4 regions of the Arthrobacter sp. StoSoilB22 genome follow, and region 4 is predicted to be linked to each of the others. Evidence: riboswitches for the same ligand, from Rfam matches in the RefSeq annotation. Region 4 holds a riboswitch; each other region holds the start of a gene.
The links. Region 4 has a riboswitch for thiamine pyrophosphate ahead of thiO (glycine oxidase ThiO). Riboswitches for the same ligand answer to the same signal wherever they lie in the genome.
Positions count from the first base shown of each region.

Region 1: it holds a riboswitch for thiamine pyrophosphate, as region 4 does, so the genes downstream of both, LDN70_RS18510 (ECF transporter S component) here and thiO (glycine oxidase ThiO) in region 4, are expected to answer to the same signal.
Region 2: it holds a riboswitch for thiamine pyrophosphate, as region 4 does, so the genes downstream of both, thiD (bifunctional hydroxymethylpyrimidine kinase/phosphomethylpyrimidine kinase) here and thiO (glycine oxidase ThiO) in region 4, are expected to answer to the same signal.
Region 3: it holds a riboswitch for thiamine pyrophosphate, as region 4 does, so the genes downstream of both, thiC (phosphomethylpyrimidine synthase ThiC) here and thiO (glycine oxidase ThiO) in region 4, are expected to answer to the same signal.

Region 1 is NZ_AP024652.1:3,991,624-3,997,486, forward strand. Features, by position in the region: gene LDN70_RS18505 (ABC transporter ATP-binding protein) at 1-1,517, opposite strand, end outside; gene LDN70_RS18510 (ECF transporter S component) at 1,517-2,137, opposite strand; TPP riboswitch at 2,213-2,349, opposite strand; gene LDN70_RS18515 (NUDIX hydrolase) at 2,580-3,257, shown strand; gene LDN70_RS18520 (DUF4235 domain-containing protein) at 3,293-3,553, shown strand; gene mnhG (monovalent cation/H(+) antiporter subunit G) at 3,613-4,005, opposite strand; gene LDN70_RS18530 (MrpF/PhaF family protein) at 3,995-4,273, opposite strand; gene LDN70_RS18535 (Na+/H+ antiporter subunit E) at 4,270-4,836, opposite strand; gene LDN70_RS18540 (Na+/H+ antiporter subunit D) at 4,833-5,863, opposite strand, start outside.
Region 2 is NZ_AP024652.1:2,595,130-2,600,992, forward strand. Features, by position in the region: gene obgE (GTPase ObgE) at 1-1,163, opposite strand, end outside; gene rpmA (50S ribosomal protein L27) at 1,318-1,581, opposite strand; gene rplU (50S ribosomal protein L21) at 1,643-1,951, opposite strand; gene thiD (bifunctional hydroxymethylpyrimidine kinase/phosphomethylpyrimidine kinase) at 2,350-3,894, opposite strand; TPP riboswitch at 3,885-3,983, opposite strand; gene LDN70_RS12100 (Rne/Rng family ribonuclease) at 4,167-5,863, opposite strand, start outside.
Region 3 is NZ_AP024652.1:2,682,695-2,688,557, reverse strand. Features, by position in the region: gene ffh (signal recognition particle protein) at 1-1,333, shown strand, start outside; gene LDN70_RS12535 (alpha/beta fold hydrolase) at 1,402-2,124, shown strand; gene thiC (phosphomethylpyrimidine synthase ThiC) at 2,107-3,945, opposite strand; TPP riboswitch at 3,941-4,048, opposite strand; gene LDN70_RS12525 (amidohydrolase family protein) at 4,132-5,214, shown strand; gene LDN70_RS12520 (VOC family protein) at 5,293-5,863, shown strand, end outside.
Region 4 is NZ_AP024652.1:3,024,463-3,030,325, forward strand. Features, by position in the region: gene moeB (molybdopterin-synthase adenylyltransferase MoeB) at 1-13, opposite strand, end outside; gene LDN70_RS14020 (TetR/AcrR family transcriptional regulator) at 20-754, shown strand; gene LDN70_RS14025 (DUF3107 domain-containing protein) at 805-1,029, shown strand; gene LDN70_RS14030 (hypothetical protein) at 1,067-1,369, shown strand; gene LDN70_RS14035 (thiazole synthase) at 1,523-2,323, opposite strand; gene thiS (sulfur carrier protein ThiS) at 2,327-2,563, opposite strand; gene thiO (glycine oxidase ThiO) at 2,560-3,828, opposite strand; TPP riboswitch at 3,821-3,939, opposite strand; gene thiE (thiamine phosphate synthase) at 3,967-4,644, shown strand; gene LDN70_RS14055 (ferritin-like fold-containing protein) at 4,667-5,335, opposite strand; gene LDN70_RS14060 (TM2 domain-containing protein) at 5,492-5,863, shown strand, end outside.

The DNA of each region.
Region 1 (5,863 bases), 970 kb from region 4:
TGATCGTGGGTCACGGAGACCACCGCGGTTCCAGCGTCCAGCAGCTCGGAAAGGAACGACGCCAGTTCTGCCCAGGTGTTGGCGTCCTGACCGAACGTGGGCTCGTCCAGGACAAGCACTTTCGGATGGGCCGCGAGCACCGTGGCCACCGAGAGCCGCCGCTTCTCCCCGCCGGACAACGTGTACGGGTTGGCATCCACCAAGTGCGTCAACCGCAACCGCTCCAGCAGTTCATCCACGCGTTCCTCGCCGTGGCCAAGATGCTTTGGACCAAACATGAGCTCATCCAGGACGTTGCCTGTGACGAACTGGTGCTCAGGTTCCTGGAAAACCGTGCCAATGCGGGAGATCAACTGCTCGGCTTTCCACTTGTACGGGTCAATACCGGCACCCTGGGAAAGGTCGACGGCGGCACTGACCTTGCCGTCCACCGGCGCAAGAAGGCCGGCGAACGTGAGCGCGAAAGTGGATTTGCCGGCACCGTTCGGACCCGTGATGGTCAGCGCTTGGCCTGCCCTGACCTGTGCACTGATGCCCGTTTGAACCGGCACGGGTGGGATGGTCTTGAACCTCTTGCGTCGTGGCTTTTCCCGGGAAACTGCGAGGTCCTGCGCCGCGAGGAGGAGCTGCGCGGTGTGGGGTTCGGCGTGGGGATCATTCCGCCGTTCCCGGGTCGCCGGAACATATCCCGGCACCCAGACGCCGGCTGACATCAGCATGGTGCGGGCTTCAGAAAGTACCTGGTCCGGCGGCCCGTCCAAGAGGACGCCCCCTGTAGCCCGGCCCGCTCCCAAGCCGTCCGAGCCCGCCGCCTTTGTTGACCCTGGCTGCAGGACCACAATCCGGTCCACCAGGTCCTTCCACACGGACACTCGGTGTTCCACCACAACAAGGGTGGCGCCGGTCTTGTCCAGGCACCGCCCTACCGCATCCCGGACCTCCAGAACGCCCGCCGGGTCCAAGTTTGCTGTTGGTTCGTCCAGCAGGATCAGGCCGGGTCGCATCGCCAAAATGCCGGCCAGCGCCAGGCGCTGCTTCTGTCCACCGGAGAGTGCCGCCGTCGGGTGATCCAACGCCAAACCGCCGCCTGCCGCGGTACGCAACCCCACGTCGTCGAGCGCTTCATGGACGCGTTCCCAGATCTCGTCCCTTGGGACGGCGAGGTTCTCCGCGCCGAAGGCGACGTCGTCACCCACGCGCGAGAGGACCACCTGTGTCTCAGGGTCCTGCTGCATCAGCCCGGCCCGGCCACGCTGCTCGCGGGGCGCGACGCCGTCAATCAGCAGGGAGCCGGTCTCATCCGAGTCGTCTTCCTCGTCCCCCAGAACCCCGGCAAGGGCATGCAGGAGCGTGGACTTGCCCGCACCCGAAGGACCCAGCAGCAGCACGCGCTCCCCCGGTTCAATCCGAAGGTCCAGGCCCTCAATGGCAGCTTGGGCCCGGCCTGCATGCCGCCACCCCCAGCCCTCGGCGGAGATGGCAGCAGGCTGCACCGCGCCGCTAAGTGTGGCGGACATCAGTTGAAGACTGGCTCCGAAGCGGCCTTGCGCGAGGCAAAGGAGCTCAGCACCCCGGTCTTGGCCAGCCCGCGCGTCGCAATCCACGAGAGTGCGCCCGCGATGATCGCCCCGGAGATCGTGGTGAAGGTGATGTAGGCCAGCTTGTCGATGGCCTCGTAAGCGATGTTCCAGCCCCAGGGCAGGAAGGAGTCGTTTAGGCCGCAGAAGAGACCCGCGCCGGCGCCCGCAAGGAGAGCAGTGGGCAGGTTGAACTTCTTGTACCGGAACGCCGCGAAGATGAGTTCGGCGCCCAGGCCCTGCAAAATGCCGGAGATGAGCACCGTGGTGCCGTACTGCGAACCCATGATGAGCTCACCCGTGGCGGCAACAGCCTCGCAGAACAGCGCTGCACCCGGCTTGCGGATAATGAGCATGCCCAGGACCGCAGGGATCATCCAGCCGCCGGCGATCAGACCGGTGAGCGGCGGATACGTCGCATTCATGGGGATGGAGACCAGTGCGGCGCCCTGGGACCATGCCCAGAAAATCACGCCGCCGGCAATGGCGATCAAAGCCGCCACAACAATGTCTACAACACGCCAGTTATAACTGGTCTTCTTCACGTTTACCGTGGTCATTTTCTGCCTCCTGAGGTTACAGGAGGGGAAAGTGCTACCCGTCATCCAGCTGGCCTGCGCCGCCCGGATCCGGACACTCTGAGAAGCTCGACTCCCTTGCGCCGGTACTAACCGGATCAGGTTCGAGGGTCTGCGGCTATCCGCACTCTCAGCGCCCTCGCGTCTCCTGCATCTCTGCAGAGTCCGACGGCGGCGCTCCCCTGTCGTTATCAAATCTGCCCTGATGGGCTGGTTCAGTTTACACCTGAGTCCGCGGCGGGCGCTGGTCCGTTGGGCGGCATTCAGTCACAATCAGCCGCGGCGGAGCACAGTGCTGACCCCCGTGCGCGTTGCGAGGCCCACTCTGCACCCTAAACCCACACCATTCCATGCACACCGGGCCACACAACGGGACCTGAGAGAATGAACCAGCAGACTTCACCGCGGCAAAGGGGCACACGTCATGACGAACCTTCCCACCACCCATAGCGCTGTGCCCCAACCACGTCTGGCCGCAAGCGTCATCCTGCTCCGTGATGCCCCTGCCGGGCTCGAAGCCTTCGTCCAACACAGGGTCAGCACCATGGACTTCGCGGCCGGAATGGTGGTCTTCCCGGGAGGACGTGTGGACTCCGCGGACGGGTCCGGGTGGGACTACCCGGAGGAATTGCTTCAACGCCACGCGTCAGAATGGAACCAGAGCTCCGTGGGCGCGGATCCTGCCGAAGCCGTGAGGAACGCCGGGAGAATACTCACTGCGGCCATCCGCGAAGTTCAGGAGGAGGCCGGGCTCACCATCGAAGCCGGACACCTCCGCCCGTGGGCCAACTGGATCACGCCCGCGGACATGCCCAAGCGCTTCGACACCTTCTTCTACATTGCCAAGCCAACAGCTGGTGCTACGCCCCAACACCAAACAACCGAGGCTTGGCAATCATTGTGGATGCCTGTGGCGGAGATTCTTGCAGCGGAAGCGGCCGGCACTTTGAAGTTGATGCCGCCAACCTATTACCTCCTCAAGGAACTTGCCGGGTTCGGAACAGTTGACCAGGTTTGGACGGCCGAGCACAGCGTCGTCCCGGTGCTGGCGCCGGTGGGCTCCATGGCAGCGTTCCTTAAGGAGCGGGAAAACCGTCGCTAACGCGTGCGATGGGTGTAGCCAGCTAGGCTGGGGACATGAACCTCTTCTTTAAGCTGATCGGTGCCGGAGTAAGCCTCGGGGCAGGCTTCGTGGGCACCAAACTCGTCAACAAAGGGTGGGAAAAGGCAACAGGCAACAAGCCCCCCCTTGGTCATGACGACGCAGAAACCAGCCTGCGCTCGGCCTTAACCTTCGCTTTGATCTCCGCCTTTGTCAGCACGCTCATCCAAGTCCTGGCGAGCCGGGGCACCCAGCGGGCCATCGCGCGCTTCGCCAAGAGCCACGACATCGTCTAGGCATCCAAACCACGACGCCGGGTCACCTGCAGGTGACCCGGCGTTCGTCGTTGCTGCTGCTAGCTGTCGCTCCGCGGTTCCTGGCCGGCAGCCGCCCTTTGGACCACGGCCTCCAGTTCATCCTTGGTGAGCTTCTCCCGGTGTCCATGTTTGGTGCGGTAGGCAGAACGGCCAACCATGTGAGCTGACACTGGTGCTGTGAGGAGCTGGAAGATCCATGCCACCAACAGAACCGGCCACACCCACCATGTCCGCATCTGAAGTCCAATCGCGGCCAGCATGAGGAACAGACCCAGGACCTGCGGTTTGGTGGCTGCGTGCATGCGGCTCATGAGGTCCGGGAACCTCAACAAGCCAATGGCTGCGCCCAGGGACATCAGCGCGCCCACCACCAGGAACACCGCGGTGACAGCATCAATGACGGAGTCAAGGCCCGAAGCGTCAGGATTCATTGCTCTGTTCCCTTCGCTCGGCCACGAACCTTGCAACGGTCACCGAGCCAATAAAACCGATCACTGCCAGAGCCACCAGCAGCATCAGGTTGTTCAGGTGCTTGTTCAGCGCCATGTCAATCGCCAAGGCAGCGCCCAGGATGGCCAGCAAAACATCTGATGCCAGAACACGGTCCAGAAGGGACGGACCGACGGCGATGCGGACAATCGCACCTGCGGCCGCCAGGCTGAGGATGACGGCGGTAACCACCAGAACTACTTCCTTCACAGCGCCGCCCCTTCCAGCCCTGGCCGTTGTTCGGCCTTGAGCGCCTCGACTTCTTCGCGTGTACCCATAATGCGGATCAATCCTGCTTCGATGTCTTGGGTTTCCTGACGAATTTTGTCGATATCCGCCTCTTCATAAATGTTCAGTGCGTGCAGGTACAGCGTGGAAGTGGAGCGGTCCACCTCCACCACCAGGGAGCCTGGGATCAACGAGATCACGTGGCCGGTGGCCGTCACCATGAGGTCGGAATGGCTCCGCAACGGAACGGCGACGACGGCGCTGCGGACCTTGGGCCCTTTTGCGACAGCCAGGTACAGCACCAGGAAGCTCGCTGCCACCACTTTGGCGAGGAACATCAGCGCAAAGGGAATGGCGCGAAGAATGTTGAACCTGCCGCTGAGCTCGACGGGCGGAAGGTAGAAGAACTTGGCCACCAGCACGGCAATCAAGGCGCCGAACAGGAGATTCCCGGGGCTGAAGTCCCGCCACAGGGCACCCCATACGATCACCAACCAGATGAGCAGCGGCAGTTCCGTGCGGAACGAGATCGGTTTACGGCTCATTTGGCATCCCCCGTCTGCACGTCATCCCTTCGAACCAGCGGCGGCACCACAACCGAATCTCCGAGGACCGAGTGAATATAGGCCGAACGGTCCAGCATGATTCCTGCGGAGCCGTCAGCGACCTTGAACAACGGGCCTGCAAAGACGGTCAGTGCCACGCCGAACACCACCAGTCCAGCTGTGGATCCCACCATGGTCCGTGGAAGTACTCCCACGTTCCCGGGCGTTTTTAGCACGGGGTCCGGATACTCAGCGTCCTCGGGCCTGCGCCAGAACGCCCTGTTCCAGACACGGGCGATCGCCAGCAGTGTCAGCAGGCTGGTGACCACGCCGCCCACCACCAACGTGATCGCCAACGGCGTCCCCAGCTCCACACCTGCTTGCAACAACCCCAGCTTTCCCAGGAAGCCGGAGAACGGCGGAATGCCCGCCAGGTTCATCGCGGGGATAAAGAACAACAAGGCCAGCAGCGGGGAGAGCTTCGCCAAGCCACCCAAGCGGTCAATGGACGAGCTGCCACCACGCCGCTCAATGAGGCCGGTGACCAGGAACAAACTGGTCTGGACGGTGATGTGGTGGGCTACGTAGAAGACCGCGGCGCCCAAACCTGCCACTGAGCTCATGGCCAGGCCAAACACCATGTAACCGATGTGGCTCACCAAGGTAAAGGACAGCAGACGTTTAATGTCGCTCTGGGCCAAGGCACCCAGAATTCCGACAATCATGGTCAATAGCGCCACCACCATCAGTGGGACGTTCAGCGTGTCCCCTGGGAATAAGAGCGTCTCTGTCCGGACCATCGCGTAGACACCCACCTTTGTCAGCAATCCTGCGAACACGGCGGTGACTGGGGCGGGAGCAGTTGGATAGGAGTCAGGAAGCCAGAAAGACAGTGGGAAGACTGCAGCCTTGATGCCGAACGCCACCAACAGCATCACATGCAGGAGGTTCTGGGTGCCCTGGTCCAGCTCGGCCAGCTTGATGGCCAGGTCCGCCATGGTGATGGTTCCCGTGGCTCCGTAGATCA
Region 2 (5,863 bases), 430 kb from region 4:
CCCAATACGCGGAACAGGGGCTCGAGGTTCTTCTCCTCGCGGCGGATTTTGAATCCGGACTCGTTGACGGCGCGCGGACGCAGGACGGGAGGTGCCACCTTGGGAGGCGCGGTCTGCACGGCGTTACGTGCTGCTTGGACGATCTCAGCCATGGCAAAGCCGAGCTGACGCAAACCTTCGTGGCTTGTTGCCGAGACTTCAAAAACTCGGTATCCGCGGGCTTCAAGGTCCGGACGGACGAACTCGGCCATATCCTTGCCGTCAGGAAGATCCACCTTGTTGAGGACTACCAACTTGGGGCGCTCATTCAGTGGCACCACTTCACCGTCAACGCCGGCATAGCTCATGTCTACCGCGTACTTCTCGAGTTCGGCTTCGATGATGGCGAGGTCGGAAAGGGGATCACGGTCTGATTCAAGGGTTCCGCAATCAAGGACGTGAACCAGCGCAGCGCAGCGCTCTACGTGCCGCAGGAAGTTATGGCCCAAGCCCTTGCCTTCGCTGGCGCCTTCGATCAGGCCGGGAACATCGGCGATGGTGAAGCGCACGTCGCCGGCCTGCACCACACCAAGGTTGGGAATGAGGGTGGTGAAGGGATAGTCGGCAATCTTGGGCCGGGCAGCAGACATGGCCGCAATGAGGCTCGACTTACCGGCAGAGGGGAAACCGACCAAGGCGATGTCTGCGATGGACTTCAGTTCCAGGACGATGTCGCTGGATTCACCTTCGATGCCCAGCAGGGCAAAGCCCGGCGCCCGGCGCTTCTGCGATGAAAGGGATGCGTTGCCGAGGCCGCCTTGGCCACCAGCGGCCGCAATGTACTCAGTGCCCTCGCCAACGAGGTCAGCCAGGACTTCGCCGTCCTTGGTCTTGACCACGGTGCCATCGGGCACGGGAAGAATCAGGGTTTCACCGTTCTTGCCGCCTCGCCAGTCACCCATGCCTGGGCCGCCGTTGGTGGCGTGGCGGTGGGGAGCGTGGTGGTAGTCGAGCAGCGTTGTGGTCTGGGCGGAGACGCGAAGGATGACATCGCCACCGTTGCCGCCGTTGCCGCCGTCAGGGCCGCCGAGGGGCTTGAACTTCTCACGCTTGACAGAGACACAGCCGTGGCCGCCGGTTCCGCCGGATACGTGCAGGACTACCCGGTCTACAAAGCTCGCCACGTGGATCTCCTCAGTTGCTGTCTTACAGCGTTTGTTGCTGTTGCCAGCGCTGTTGCAAAAACCAGTGCGCTACGGCGCCCTAGTCGATTGTAATGCGGTTAAAAGAACGGTGGAGCGGGCCGTTTGGCCCGCTCCACCGGTTCAGAACTTGTTGTTACTCTGCAGCTGCAGCAGCAACGATGTTCACTACGCGACGGCCGCGGCGAGTACCAAACTCAACCGCACCGGCCTGCAGTGCGAACAGGGTGTCGTCGCCACCGCGACCGACGCCTGCACCCGGGTGGAAGTGGGTTCCACGCTGGCGAACGATGATCTCGCCAGCGGAAACTACCTGACCACCGAAACGCTTGACGCCCAGGTACTGAGCGTTGGAGTCACGACCGTTGCGAGTGGAACTCGCGCCTTTTTTGTGTGCCATGTGAAATGCCTGCCTCTAAATTTCTGGGGAAACTGAAAAACCTGAACAGCGGTAACGAAAGTTACGCGATGCTGGTGATCTTGATCTTGGTCAGTTCCTGACGGTGACCCTGACGCTTCCGGTAGCCGGTCTTGTTCTTGAACTTCTGGATGACGATCTTCGGACCACGGAGGTCTTCGAGGATCTCAGCCGTGACCTTGACGTTGGCCAGTTCCGCAGCAGCGGAAGTGACCTTGTCGCCGTCAACCAGGAGCAATGCGGGCAGCTCAAGCGTGCTACCGGCTCCACCGGGGACGCGGTTCAGCGTTACGTAGTCTCCAACGGAAACTTTTTCTTGGCGGCCGCCTGCGCGGACAATCGCGTACACCACTTGGGTACTCACTTCTCTCGACGTTTATTACAAAATTTGCGTGCGGAACCTTGAACCGGAATCAGGCCTGGTTCGCGCTGTGCCTCAACGCCGTGGACTTCTGATCGAAGCCCGCGAGTCATCCCATGAACAATTCCAAGGGGCATAACCCAAGTGTTGGCGTAAGCACCGAAGATCAAGATTACGCTAGTTTGACCTTCGTCTGCAAATGAGGCCGAGTCCGGAGGCTACCTCGTGACTTGCGTCACCAGTTGATACGGACTCTCCCGGCACCGTGCCCATACAGCCTACCGTGTTTGCGCGAGATTAACGCGATTCGGCCAGCGACGCGCGGAAGTGTCCCCGCAATCGCATCGAATCCGCCCAAGGGAACCCTGCCAAAGTGACGCCCGGCAAACTCAGGCAAACAGCCTGGGAGCATCGAAGAATGCGGTCTCGTAACGGCAGGACTGGGTGAAGGCCTCCATCATCGCGGCCCTCTCCGTATCAGAAGCCGCGACCGCCGCAGCATCCGTGAGGCTGATCGCTTTCCGCGTTGCCGCGGCGAAGTCCTCGTCAGCGTAGGTCGTCAGCCAGTCGGCATACGCATGGTCCGCCGCGGCGCCCGCATTCAGGTAATTGGCATGGAGCTGCCGCCCCACCTCCGCGTACAACCAGAAGCAAGGAAGTATTGCGGCGAGAACCACGGCGTAACTGCCGGAAGCGGACGTTGCCAGCAAATGGTCCACGTAGGACTTGGTGACCGGCCCCAGTGCGGTCGGCGCTTCACGGCTGCTTAGCCACGTCCTGTGCAACTCCGACTCTACCTCCAGGCATTGCTGCGATGACCTGGCCCAGAACAGTTGCTCTTCTTCCGTGGGGGCCAGGGCGCCGGCACGTGCCAAGACCCGGGAGTACCCGTTGAGGTAGATCGCATCCTGGGCGAGGTAGTAAGTGAAATCACGTTCAAGGAGTTCGCCGGATTGGAGTTGCTGAATAAAGGGAAGTCCATGAATGGATTCGAGTTCCGGAACGGCCGCCTCCCACAAAGCCGCAGCGAAGGCGCCCGGGGCTGACGCTCGCTGGAGGTGATGGAAGTGATGCACCGGACCGTTCCCCCGGCCTACCTGGAGTTCCGCCGAGGCTGTCAAAGCTCCGAGTAGCCAGGGCTTTACTTCCCGCAGTGATGTTTCCCAGTTGCCCGTGCGGGCCTGGACGGTGGCCAGGGCGGACGAAAGAGAGCAACCGGTTCCGTGGCTGTTGCGCGTCGCCACGCGGGGACCTGATACCTCCACAACATCCCGTGACAAAAGCCCTGTGGTGTTCACCAAGGCATCCGGGCATTCCGGGCCCGGCAAGTGGCCACCCTTGACCAGAACTGTGTTTCCGTACTCCGCAGCAAGCCGCTTGCCTTGCTCCAGTGCCGAAGCCCAGTCTGCTGCCTCAGGCTCCCCCAGCAGCATGGCAAGCTCAGGAACATTGGGAGTAATGAGGTGGGCCAGGGGTAGCAGTGAACGCAGGGCATTCTCCGCGGACTCCCGCAGCAGCCGGTCGCCACTGGTGGCCACCATCACCGGATCAAGAACCACGACGGCGGGGCGCACCTCTTCGAGCCAGTCCCGGACCTGGGCAATGACGGCAGCATCGCCGAGCATTCCGATCTTGACGGCATCAACGATGATGTCGCCGCTAATTGCTTCCAGTTGCTGACGCAGGAAATGCGCCGGAGGGACGTGGACTGCGCTCACCCCCACTGTGTTTTGCGCGGTGAGAGCCGTAATGGCAGCCATGCCGTACCCACCCAACGCTGCAATGCTCTTCAGGTCCGCCTGAATACCGGCACCGCCGGAAGGGTCCGAACCGGCAATAGTGAGAACGCGCGGGACCTGGCGGGCTGACGTGTGAGCGTCCAGCGGGTATACCGAGTGGAGCGGGTACACAGATGAATGTAGTGATGCAGTCATGAGGACATCCCTTCGCCGGTGCTAACCGGACAGGTTCAACGGGTCTGGATCTCAGCCGGGCCCATCGCCCGGCACCCCGTGTCAGTCCCCTAGCCTAGCCGGGAAGCCTGGTGCTGCAGGTACCGAACCATCCGGGAGCCCGGATGTGACCGTGGAACGCGTTCCCTGCCGCGGATTCAAGGCAACGCGAAAGGGCCCTGCGCTACCGCCGGAGGCAGGTAGCGCAGGGCCCTTTCAGCCGATGTTGGCCGTGGAGAGCGGCTCGGCCGTGACTAAAGCTCCGAGGCTGGAACCCCTACCCCAAGAATGATGGGCTCGGAGGCCGGCGCCTTCTTGACTGGCTCCACGGGCGCCTTGGCCTCATGGGACGAGCCCTGGGGGGCCGAGGCCGTCACCACATGGTGCTCGACGCTGGTTTCATTGGCCGCACCCTGAGCCCGGCTGGCACTGCGGTTGCGACGACCACGACGACCCTGCGGAGATGCCGAAGCCTCAGGATCTTCCTCAACCCGCGCCGGTGCGTCAGCCTTCCGGGCCACAGCAGGCTCCTGTACGGCCAGCGGAGCGGGTTGTTCCTCAGATGCCGGAGCGGCGCCAAGGTGGGAGAACGCTTCCGCCAGGAGGTCCAGGCTCATGGCAGGCTTGTTTGCCTGCGGTTCCTCGTGATGCTCCACGAACGGCAACGCAACTTCTTCTCCGCCGAAGCGCAGGACCGGAGTGGACCTGGCTTCCTGGGCGGCTGCATCGCGGTTGGCGGCTTCATGTGCTGATGCCCCCGCTTCGTTGCCGGCTGAGGTTCCGGATCCGGCGTCGGCCGTCCCTTGGTGTTGGCCGGCCGCCCGTGCCTGCTCTTCTGCACGGTGAACTTCGTCGTCGTGCAGGTGCGCGGCGTGCGCCGCAGCGGCAATGGTTGCCAGGGCAGCCCTGGTGGCCTCCGCCTTGGCCTGCCGGGCAGGATCCTGCGGTTCAGTCGGGGTCGCGGGGGCAACCGGGGTAGTCGTGGTCGTATGGACCTGTGCAGGGGTTTCGGCTACGGCCTGTCCCCCACCCTTCCCGCGGCGGCGTTTGCGTTCCGTCCGTGCAGCTGGCTGCTGTACCTCGGAGTGCGGGCGGTGTTGCTCGGCTGCCACCACGTTGGCGCGCCGGTGTTCAACGGGCTCGTCATGAGTGACGACGCCACGTCCGGCGCAATGCTCGCACTGCTCACCGAATACCTCAAGAAGGCCGGTGCCCATGCGCTTACGTGTCATCTGGACCAAGCCCAGGGACGTCACCTCGGCCACTTGGTGCTTGGTGCGGTCCCGGCCCAGGCACTCCACCATGCGTCGCAGGACGAGGTCGCGGTTGGATTCGAGGACCATGTCGATGAAGTCGATGACGATGATGCCGCCGATGTCGCGCAGACGGAGCTGGCGCACCACTTCCTCGGCCGCTTCAAGGTTGTTTTTGGTGACCGTTTCTTCAAGGTTTCCACCGCTGCCGGTGAATTTGCCGGTGTTGACGTCCACCACAGTCATGGCCTCGGTACGGTCGATGACCAACGAACCACCGGACGGGAGGAAGACCTTACGTTCCAGGGCTTTATGGATCTGCTCGTCGATGCGCCATGCAGCGAAGATGTCCTGATCCTTGGTCCACTTTTCGAGGCGGCCCACCAGATCAGGGGCAACGTAGGTTACGTATGCCTCGATGGTGTCCCAGGCGTCGTCACCGGAGACGATCAGCTTGGAGAAGTCCTCATTGAAGACATCACGGACCACCTTGATAGTGAGGTCCGGTTCGCCGTACAGCAGTTCAGGGGCAAGGACCTTGGTGGAGGAGGCCTGACCTTCGATGCCTTCCCACTGGGCACGCAGACGGTTGATGTCGTGCGTCAGCTCTTCTTCCGACGCACCCTCAGCGGCTGTGCGGACAATGACACCTGCGTTTTCCGGCAGGCGGTCCTTCAGGATGCGCTTGAGTCGGTTGC
Region 3 (5,863 bases), 340 kb from region 4:
GGAGATCCTCGGCGGCGAAACGCGCCGTATTCGTTTGGCCAAGACCGGCCCCACCATCATCATGCTCGCCGGCCTCCAGGGTGCCGGTAAGACCACTCTTGCAGGCAAGCTATCCAAGTGGCTCAAGTCCCAGGGCCACAGCCCCATGCTGGTGGCTTGTGATCTCCAGCGCCCCAATGCCGTGACCCAGCTCCAAGTGGTGGGACAGCGCGCGGGCGTCCCGGTGTTCGCTCCGCACCCCGGTGCAACGTCCGAGCTCGAGCACCCTGCGGGCGACCCCGTAGCCGTCGCCAAGGCCGGTGTTGAGGAAGCACGTCAGAAGTTGCACGACGTCGTGATTGTTGACACCGCCGGTCGTCTCGGCGTCGACGCCGAGATGATGGATCAGGCCCGCCGCATCCGTCAGGCGATCATCCCCAACGAAGTTCTCTTCGTTATCGACTCCATGATTGGCCAGGACGCCGTTAACACGGCGATGGCCTTCGATGAAGGCGTTAACTTCACGGGCATCGTTCTGTCCAAGCTCGACGGCGACGCCCGCGGCGGTGCCGCGCTTTCGGTCGCGTCCGTCACTGGTAAGCCGGTGATGTTTGCCTCCACCGGTGAAGGCCTGGATGATTTCGAGCTCTTCCACCCGGACCGTATGGCTTCCCGCATCCTGGACATGGGCGACGTCCTCACCCTGATTGAACAGGCCGAGAGGTCGTGGGACAAAGACGAAGCCGCCCGGATGGCGAAGAAGTTCGCTGATCAGGAAGACTTCACCCTGGACGACTTCCTCGCCCAGATGCAGCAAATCCGCAACATGGGCTCCATGAAGAAGATGCTCATGATGATGCCGGGTGCGCAGAACATCCGTCAGCAGCTGGAGAACTTCGACGAAAAAGAGATCGACCGCGTTGAGGCGATCGTCCGCTCCATGACTCCGCATGAGCGTGTTGCTCCGAAGATCATCAACGGCTCACGCCGTGCCCGTATCGCCAGGGGTTCCGGTGTGCACGTGTCCGAGGTCAATGGCCTGTTGGAGCGGTTCGCGCAGGCCCAGAAGATGATGAAGAAGCTCGCTCAGGGCGGCGGCATGCCGGGTATGCCCGGGATGCCTGGTCTCGGTGGTCCTGGCGGCGGGCGCAAAAACGGGAAGAACGCCCCTAAGAAGAAGGCTCGTTCGGGCAACCCCGCAAAGGCGGCACAGGAACTGCGTGACGCTGAGGCCAAGCGGGCCAACGCGGCCTCGGCAGCACCCACGGGCGCGGCTTTTGGACAGGGTGCCGCGGACTTCGATCCGTCGTCCCTGAATCTCCCCAAGGGCTTCGACAAGTTCCTCGGAAAGTAAGTAGTGCTTCCCAAGGAGCCGGGATTTCCGGCCCTTGGGATGTCAGAGCCGTGGAATAGGCTGAACCAATGCATAAGCAGCGCGTAGTCTTCGTTCACGGCCTGGGCAGTTTCGGTGCTGCGGCATGGCCGAAGCAACATGGCATGGCCCTCGCTTATGATGCCCTCTTCCTTCGGCGGCACGGCTTTGATGCCGTCGCCGAACCAACGGAATCCAATGTGGCGGCGGACGTTGCCATTGTGATCAATGCCTTGATTGACTCCGGTGGAGGCCACATCGTGGCACACGAGCAAGGCGCCATCTCCGCCATGCTGGCAGCAATCGAACGCCCCGAGCTGGTGCATTCACTCACTTTGGTGGAGCCAGCATGTTTGTCCCTGACTGCTGAGCTTCCGGCTACGGGTTCCCACCGGGCACTCATGGAACCGCTGTTCGACGCCCGCACGCAGCTCAATGACGCCGATTACCAGCGTGAATATTTCCGCCGTGCTTTCTCTGCTGAAACGGGTGGGCTGGACACTGCGGAAGCCCGGCGTTCCGCCCGCAGGCTCAGGCTCCAGGCGCCACCATGGGAGGCCCCGCTCCACATTGTTCCCGGGGTTCCCACTTTGGTTCTCACCGGCGGATGGGAGCCGCTTTACGAGGAAATTGCCGGCTACCTCCAGGAAACCGGTGCCCTCCGCCGCGTGGCAGCGGGCGGACACCGGCCCCAGGATTCCGTTGATGGCGACCAGGCTATCCGCTCGTTCATCGCGGATGTGGGCCGGGCGATGTCAGTTCAGGCCTCCTGACCTGCTGCCTTGGTTCGCGGGGACGTGAAGCTCCGGCAGGTACACCTTTCCCCCTGAAGCCAGGAACTCCTCGCTCTTTTCGCGCATCCCGTTATACATTCCTGCGATTGCAGCCTGGGATTCTGCCGAACCGTATTCGTCGCGGATGTCCTGGCTGATGCGCATCGAACAGAACTTAGGTCCGCACATGGAGCAGAAATGAGCGGTTTTTGCCGGTTCTGCCGGCAGCGTCTCGTCGTGGAAAGCTTCTGCGGTGACAGGGTCCAGGGACAAGGCGAACTGGTCCCTCCAGCGGAACTCGAACCGCGCCTTGGACAGCGCATCATCACGTTCATGAGCTCCCGGATGTCCCTTGGCGAGGTCAGCCGCGTGCGCCGCGATTTTGTACGTGATGACGCCAGTCTTGACGTCATCCTTGTTGGGCAGCCCCAAGTGCTCCTTCGGAGTCACGTAACAGAGCATCGCGGTGCCGTAGCGTGCAATTTCCGTGGCGCCGATGGCCGAGGTGATGTGGTCATAGCCGGGGGCGATGTCGGTAACCAGTGGACCCAAGGTGTAGAACGGCGCACCCTTGCACAGTTCCTGCTGGCGCTCAACATTCTCCCGCACCAGGTGGAAGGGAATATGCCCGGGGCCTTCCACCATCACCTGGACGTCGAACTCCCACGCCCGCTGCGTCAGCTCTGCGAGGGTGTCCAACTCGGCGAACTGCGCGGCGTCGTTTGCGTCCGCAATGGAACCGGGACGCAGCCCGTCTCCCAAGGAGAACGCGACATCGTACCGGGCAAAGATTTCGCAGAGCTCGTCAAAGTGCGTGTAAAGAAAGTTCTCCCTGTGGTGCGCCAGACACCAACCGGCCATGATGGACCCGCCGCGCGAAACGATGCCCGTGACCCGGTTGGCGGTCAACGGCACGTACCTCAGCAAAACGCCCGCATGGATGGTCATATAGTCCACGCCTTGCTCGCATTGCTCAATGACGGTATCGCGGAAGATTTCCCACGTCAGCTTGTTGGCCTCGCCGTTAACCTTTTCAAGGGCCTGATAGATAGGGACTGTTCCGATCGGGACAGGTGAGTTGCGGATGATCCATTCACGCGTCGTGTGGATGTCGTCCCCCGTGGAGAGATCCATCACCGTGTCAGCGCCCCACTTGGCAGCCCACTGCAGCTTGTCCACTTCCTCGGCGATGGAGCTGGTGACCGCTGAGTTTCCGATGTTGGCGTTGATCTTGACCAGGAAAGCTTTGCCGATGATCATTGGTTCGGATTCGGGGTGGTTGATGTTGTTCGGGATGATCGCCCTTCCCGCGGCAACTTCGCTGCGGACGAGTTCAACATCGCAGTTCTCCCGCAAGGCGACGAACTGCATTTCAGGAGTTACTACTCCCTGCTTCGCGTAGTACATCTGCGTGACAGTCCTACCTTCCACGGCGCGGCGCGGCACGGGTTGCGCGCCCTTCCACTCCGCTGACGCTGCCCCACGCCGGACCGCGGACTTGCCGTCGTCGAGCAGGCTCCGCTGCCGACCGGAATAGGCTTCCGTATCTCCGCGGGCTTCGATCCACGGTGCACGGAACGGCTCCAACCCCACCACCGGATCGCTGCCCGGGCCTGCTGTTCGGTAAACCTGCAAAGGTGGATTGGCTTGCCCGTTGGGGGAGGGCTCCAAGGCGATCGCGGTGACGGGGACGCGTATGCCGTTGTCCGGATCTTCCAGCCACGCCAACGAGTGGGACTGCAACGATTGCGTGACGGACTGTTTTTGGTCCATGCCGAACTGATTTTGGACAGGGCTGTGCTGTGTTTCTGCGGTGCTCAAGGGAATACTCACTTCCTTCGCCGGCATTACCCGGACAGGTTCAACGGTCGCAGACTGCATCAGTCCGATCTCAGCCCCTGCAAGGGCTCCCGTGTGGTCGTAGACGAAGCTACCACAGCTACGAACCACCGCCCAGTCACATGGTGGGAACCGGCTCTGCCATGCCACCCCGGCTACGCTTTTGCCATGGCCAACATCATCGAATTCAGTGGACCCGTGCTCGTCTCGGCGGACGAAGAGCGCCAGGGGCTATGGTCAGTGGACGGCACCTTGACGTTCCAGCGTCCCGCTTCTGCGCCGGACAGAGTGCTGGACGGTTGGGTCCTGCCGGGTTTGGTTGACGCTCACTGCCATGTCGGACTCGGTGTTGGAGGAGCCGTTGATGAGCACGCCACGCTGGCCCAAGCCCAAGCAGACCTCGACGCCGGGACGCTGTTAATCCGCGATTGCGGATCGCCCTCGGACACCCGCTGGGTACAGCAGCGATCGGACTTGCCCCGCTTGATCCGTTCAGGCCGGCATATTGCGCGGAGCCGGCGGTACCTCCGCGGCCTGGGGCATGAAATTGAGCCCGCTGAACTGGTTGAGACCGTACGAAAGGAAGCCCGGGACGGCGATGGCTGGGTGAAACTAGTGGGCGATTGGATAGATCGCGACGTCGGTGACCTCGCGGTTTCCTTCCCGGCCAGGACCGTGAAGGATGCCATCTCAGCGGCGCATGATGAAGGTGCCAGGGTCACGGCTCACTGTTTCGCTGAGGACACCATTGACGACATGCTCGATGCCAATATCGATTGCATTGAGCACGCTACCGGTCTCCTCCCGAGGCACCTTCCCCGCTTGGTGGAGCAGTCGGTGCCGATTGTTCCAACGTTGGTCAATATCGCTACCTTTCCCGATATTGCCGCGCAGGCAGAGCCAAAGTTTCCGAAGTACGCGGACCACATGCTGCGTCTGTGGGAGCGTCGCCATGAGCGTGTGTTGTCGGCCTTCGAAGCGGGGGTTTCGATCTATGCCGGGACTGATGCCGGCAGCGTCATCAGGCACGGCCGGATTGCGGAGGAGATGAAGGAACTGCACGACGCCGGCCTTCCGCCGGCGGCGGTCCTGAACGCCGCATCCTGGGGTGCCCGTGCGTGGCTGGGAGCCGAGGGCATCAGTGAAGGGGCCAGCGCCGACGTCGTGCTCTGCAGTGAGGATCCGCGGCGTCAGCTGCGGACTATGGACGAACTCCGGCACATCGTGATTCGAGGGAACGTCGTGCGTTAGGAATAAATTGAAGCTTCAAGTAATTTAGATAGGTAAGAAGGTGCCGATAAGCGGCCACCTCGGAACCGGGAGCTTCACATGACCTCATCATCCAGCCAGGATCTTCTGCCTGCCGAACTCACCATGGGCACCGTCATGCTCAAGGTGGGCGACATGAAGGTCATGAGTGACTACTACCAGCGGGCCCTTGGCCTGGACGTGGTGGCCGAGCAAGACGGCGGGCTGTATTTGGGGCGTGTCGGCAAGCCGGTCGTCCACCTCGCTCCCGCGGCTGGCCTGCAGATTCCGGGTCGGGGCGAAGCCGGCCTGTTCCACACGGCCATTCTGTTCGAGGACCAGCCCTCATTGGCCGCCACCATTGCCACGGCAGCCGAATACGAACCCCGCGCGTTCGCAGGCAGCGCCGATCATTTGGTCAGTGAAGCGTTCTACTTCACCGACCCCGAAGGCAACGGCATTGAGCTGTACTACGACAAGCCCCGTGACCTCTGGAAGTGGGATGGCAAGAACGTTGTCATGGACAACGTTGCTCTCCCGCCGCAGCGATTCCTGCAGCAGCACCTGAGTGAAGCTGCCGTGACCGGGCAGCGTGAGTCGGCGGCCGGCGTCGGGCACGTTCACCTGCAGGTGGGTGACGTGGAGACCGCGC
Region 4 (5,863 bases):
CAATTGAGGCCATACCCCAATCTATGCCTGCAGATGCCGCCCGGTCATATTACCCCCCGGTAGAGTAGTCATAACTGCGAAGGAAAGGCGGCAGACTGTGGCTGACGGCACACGGGCAAACGATGGGGCACCGGCCAGGCAGGAACGGGCAGGTACAACGCGTTCACCAAGGTTGCCGCGGGACGAGCGCCGCGCACAGTTGCTGAACGCGGCGCTGGAAGTATTCGTTGCCAACGGCTTCCACGGGGCAGCCATGGACGAAATCGCGGAGGCCGCCCACGTGAGCAAACCAGTGCTCTATCAGCACTTTCCCTCCAAGCGCGAGCTTTACATGGCGCTCCTGGACAGCCACCTTGCAACCCTGACGCAGCTGATGCTCAACGCCTTGAACTCCACCACGGATAACAAGGAACGCGTCAAGGCCGTCATGCGCGCTTACTACAGGTTCATTGCCGATGACGACCAAGCCCATCGCCTGGTGTTCGAATCGGACCTGATCAATGATGCCGATGTCAGTTCGCGTTTGGAGACTTTCAACAAAACGTTCGCGGACGCCGTGGCCCGTGTCATTGCCGAGGACACCAAACTGCCCCCTCTGGAAGCGCAGCTTCTTGGCCGTGGTTTGGCCGGAATGGCTCAGGTCAGCGCCAGATATTGGCTCGAAACGGACGGAAACCTGGACCTCGATGTGGCCAGCGATCTGATCTATCGTTTAGCTTGGCGCGGAATCAGTCGATTCCCCAAAGAGTCCTAGGCTACAAATAGAGGACTGACTTAACACTTGATTGGCTTGGAGGCCTTGCTGTGGAAGTAAAGATCGGCATTCAGAACGTTGGCCGTGAGATCGTGCTCGAATCCTCCCTGGATGCCGACGCCGTCGCCAAGATTGTGGCTGAGGCCGTGACCAAAGGCTCCGAGCTTCGCCTCACTGATGACAAGGGCCGACAGGTCATTGTTCCCGGCAACGTGCTGGGCTACGTGGAAATCGGCGCCGAGGAAACCCGGCGCGTCGGCTTCGGCGCTCTCTAGGGTCTTCCTACGTCTCGTCGTCCGCTAAGGAGTTTTCATGCTTTCTCTCGTCGTGGTGGTTCTGGCCACCATTGCCACCGGTTTCATTGTGTGGGCTAACGACAAGCGGCACGGCAAGTACGGGATCGCGCTGCCGGCCGGTGTCTCAGCAGCTGTGGGCACGCTGAGTTGGATCGCGTTCATCAGCGCCGGATTGGGCTACCAGCCTGGCGCAACGTGGATTCCGTGGGTCCTACCTATTGTGCTCGGCACTGCCGCGGCGGTTGCCGTGGTGCTCTTTCTCGGCCGGACCAGGACCCAGCACGATACTGCGGCCCTCACCAAGGCGCTGCGGCTTTAGAACCTTAGACAGTAGTAACCGTCACCCCATGGTGGCGGTCACTACTGTTTAAGCCCCGGCACGACTTAAGCCCCGCACGACGCCGCGTGTGCGCCGAGGTTGTCGTTCTGAAATGAGTCGCCGAGCCCGGCTGCCACATTCCGAGGGTTCGGATCAGAGGAACTCTGCCCGGCCTTCCATCGCCGAGGACGCGAGCGCGTGCTCCCGCCGGGGAATCCGGCCTGCCTGCCGCGCAAGCCTACCGGCGATGACAGCGTGCTTGAAGGCCTCCCCCATCTGCACCGGGTTCTGGGCCCGGGTTACAGCGGTGGCCAACAGCACGGCGTCACAGCCCAGCTCCATGGCCAACGCGGCATCGGAGGCGGTTCCGATTCCCGCGTCGAGGACCACGGGTACGGAGGCCCGGGACACGATGAGTTCAATGTTGTGTGGGTTCAGGATGCCGAGGCCGGTCCCAATGGGTGATCCCAAGGGCATGACGGCGGTGGCACCCAGGTTCTCGAGCCTGAGCGCGAGCACGGGATCGTCATTTGTGTAGGCGAAAACCTTGAAGCCCCGGTTCACCAGTTGTTCCGTTGCATCCACCAGTTCCACGGCGTCGGGCAGGAGCGTGTGTTCGTCGGCGATGACTTCCAACTTCACCCAATCTGTCTCCAGCGCTTCGCGGGCCAGTTCAGCGGTCATCACGGCGTCCTTGGCAGTAAAGCAGCCCGCAGTGTTGGGAAGTACCCGGATGTTGTGGTCCACCAGGAGCTGGAACAGCGATCCCGTTTCGGCGGGTGAGTAGCGCCGCATGGCTACGGTGGTGAGCTCGGTCCCCGAAGCCAGGAGCGCTGATCCCAGGCCATCAAGGCTCGGCGCGCCTCCGGTGCCCATGATGAGTCGGGAACCGAATTCCACGCCGTCGATCGCCAGCACATCAGTGGTTCGACCGTCAATGTTTGCTGTTGTCATGGTTCAGCCTCCTTGGACTGCTGTTACGAGTTCGAGTTCGTCTCCGTCGGCCAGCGCCGTCACGGCCCATTGGCTGCGGGGAACCACCTCGGAGTTACGTGCGACCGCGACTCCCAGCTTGCCGCCGTCGGCCGCTTGCCCGCGAGGGTCCAAGGCGCGGCCCGTGATCGCTGTGACGAGAGTGCTGACGGATGCGTCATCGGAGACTGCGTGATCGGTTCCGTTGAGTTTGATGTTCATGCTGTTTCCTTGGTGGGAGCGTGTGCTGCTGGTGTGAGTACTTGGGGAACTGAAGCGTTGCCCGCGAAGCGATCAGGCAGTAACGGAGCCCATCGAGGGTCCTTGGATCCGTTGATGAGTTCGCCCACGATCCTGGCGGCTACGGGAGTCAGGAGTACACCGTGGCGGAAGAATCCTGTAGCGATCACCAAGCCGTCAACGTCGCCGTGGGGCCCGCTGACCCGTCCAAGCAGGGGGGCGTTGTCCGGAGTGCCGGGGCGGGCGCGGGCAGTTGCTTCAAGGAGTTCCAGTTCCGCCACTGCGGGGACCAGAGTTTGGGCATCCCTCAGCAGTTGATAGACGCCGCCGGCCGAGACTGCGTTGGAAGTCGCTGACAACCGGTCTTCGCGTTGCGTCGCTCCGATCACCACGGTTCCGTCGTCCCGGGGAACGATGTAAACCGGAACGCCTCGAACCATCCCCCGAACAGTGGACGTCACCAAGGGCCGGAGCTTTTCGGGGACGCGAAGCCGGAGGATGTCGCCATAGACCGGCCGCACTGGAAGGGTCAGTCCTTCAGGGAGCCCCGACACGTGGGATGCCCCCAGCCCGTTGGCCACCACAGTCTCCGCGGCAAGGACCACGACTCCGGATTCGAGTTCCACTCCGGTGACCCGCCCGCCATCCCGCAGCACACCGCGCGCCGGGGAAAGAACGGCGAATCCGTCATCGGCCCCGGGCACCCAGGAGGCGTCGTCAGGCGAATGGTTAGCCAATCCAGCCAGGATGCAGGCGGCGAGCTTTCGCGGATCCACTTGGTGGTCGGCGGGAATGTCGAAAGCGCAGGAAATCTGCGGGCTAAGGAGCGGCTCGCGGTTCCTCGCGTCCCGCAGGGCAAGAGGTTCGACTCCCAAGCCAGCTGCGAGCTGTACGTTCCTGAGGTCTGCGAGCGCCCTGCGGTCGGCTGCGTCGGCACCCACGGCGAGGGTGGGCGTCGTGCGGTATCCGCTGCCCGCTCCCCCCAAGTGCAGTCTGTCCACGAAGGAGGGCCACAGCCGGGAAGACTCAATCATCAATTCCAGAAGGTCTTCCTCCTGGTAATGCAGTTCGCTGACGGGTGCAAGCATTCCGGCGGCGGCGAACGTTGCGCCCGAGGCCGGGGCGGGGTCGATCAGCACCACTGAACGGCCAAGTCGCCGGGCTTCATGAGCGATGCCCAGGCCTATGATGCCGCCGCCAATGACGGCCACGTCTGCCTGGATGGGGGTATGGCGGGGATCTGCCATTGGTTTCCTTCCCTACGCCGGTACTAGCCGGATCAGGTCAAGCGGTCGGCGCTGAAGCCCTCTCAGCCGGACAGTCATATGACGAATGTCGCGGCTCCCGCAGTACGTGCCCAGTTTAGAGGAACTACTCTGGTTTCCATGACCCAGCCTGACGCCCTCGCCTCTGCCCGCCTCTATTTGTGCACTGATGCCCGTCAACGGCAGGGCGATTTTGAAGACTTTGTGGACGCCGCTTTCGCCGGTGGTGTGGACATCATCCAGCTCCGCGACAAGACGCTGGAAGCTGCCGAGGAGCTTGAAATGCTGGCCGTTTTGCGGAGCGTCGCACAACGGCACGGACGGCTGTGGGCTGTCAACGACCGGGCCGATGTTGCCAGTATTTCCGGGGCTCCCGTGTTCCACATCGGTCAGAAGGACCTGCCTCTGACGGCCGCCCGCACACTCCTGCCGAATGTCACCGGCATCGGTCTTTCCACCCACACACCGGAACAAATCGACGCGGCAATTGCTACCGCCCAAGGCCCCTTGGGACTGGACTACTTCTGTGTGGGTCCGGTCTGGGCAACGCCCACCAAACCCGGGCGCGCGGCTGTGGGTCCGGGTTTGGTCACATATGCCGCAGAGGCACAGAAACGTGCAGGCGACGTGACGACACTTCCGTGGTTCGCCATTGGCGGCATCGACCACAGCAACGTTGAACAGGTGGTCGCCGCGGGGGCCAGCCGCATCGTCGTCGTGCGCGCCATCACGGAGGCAACAGACCCGACGGCGGCAGCGAAGTCGCTGCTGCAGGCGTTGGACACCGTTGAGCCCTAGCCGGTCCTGAGCTGGCCGGCGTCTACGCTGTCAGGCCAAGGCCCGTCATCCGGCGGGAATGCTTCCCGGCGAGTTCCGTCGTCAGCCGTTTCACCTCAGCACGCGAGTCCCCTCCGCTTCTCAGCGTTGGGCCCAGCCGCGGGTGCTCCATGCCGACGCGTTGCACCTGCGTCAAGGCCTCTCCCACCAGGCGGCGGCCCCACAGTGCAAGGCGCGATGCCAGGCGTGGGTCATCACTCAGGGCCCTCCTCAGCAGAACCCGAAGGACTTCAGTGGCTTGATCGGGGGAAGCCACCCGTTCAACAAAATGCTGCGTTTGTGGGTCAAGGAACATCGCGACAGCCCTGTAGAAGTCCGACGACACAGTGTCGATCACATAGGCCTTCATGACGGATTCGAACCAGTCTCCCGGTTTGGTGCGCTCGTGGAAATGGTCGAAGGAACGCTGGAACGGCAGCATCGCATGTTCGGGGTCGACCCCCATCTCCACCAATCGATCGCTGAGGAGCGCGAAGTTGCCGTAGGCACCCACAGCGATCTTCGCCAGCACTGACCTGTCATGAAGGGTGGGAGCATAACGGGAGTCCAGCGAGAGCCGTCCGAAAGCAGACAGCTCGCCATAGGCCATGGCTCCAAGCAACTCCGCTGAGAGTTCCCTGGCAGAGGCTGCGGCGTCCGGGGATATGCCCATGAACCCAGCCTATCCCTGGCCGGGCATGAGATTCCCGGGGTTTGCGTTCTGCTTCCGGCCTCGTTCCTACTAGGCTGGCTCGACGTGAGTTGACTGCCATGTGCCCTGCATACCGCCCGTCCTCCTCCTCGCACCCACTTCACTGAAGGAATTTCCATGAGTCACCCGAGTTACCCGCCCGCGCCCCAAAACGATGCCGGATCAGGAGTTCCGCAGGTCCCGGCCGCGCCTTATGCTTACGGCGGCCAGTTCCAAGGTGGAGCACAGCCTGGCTACCAACCCGGACCGGCTTCAGGCCCTTATGGAACTACGGGCGGGGCGGTTCCGGCCAAGTCCTTCATGACCACCTGGATTTTGGCGCTGCTTCTGGGTGGCTTGGGCGTGGACCGCTTCTATCTGGGCAAGATTGGTACCGGAATCGCGAAGCTGCTCACTGGCGGCGGCTTCGGCATCTGGTCCATTGTGGACCTCATCATCACCTTGACAGGAAACGCCCGGGACAAAGAGGGCAGGCCGCTGGCAGGCTAC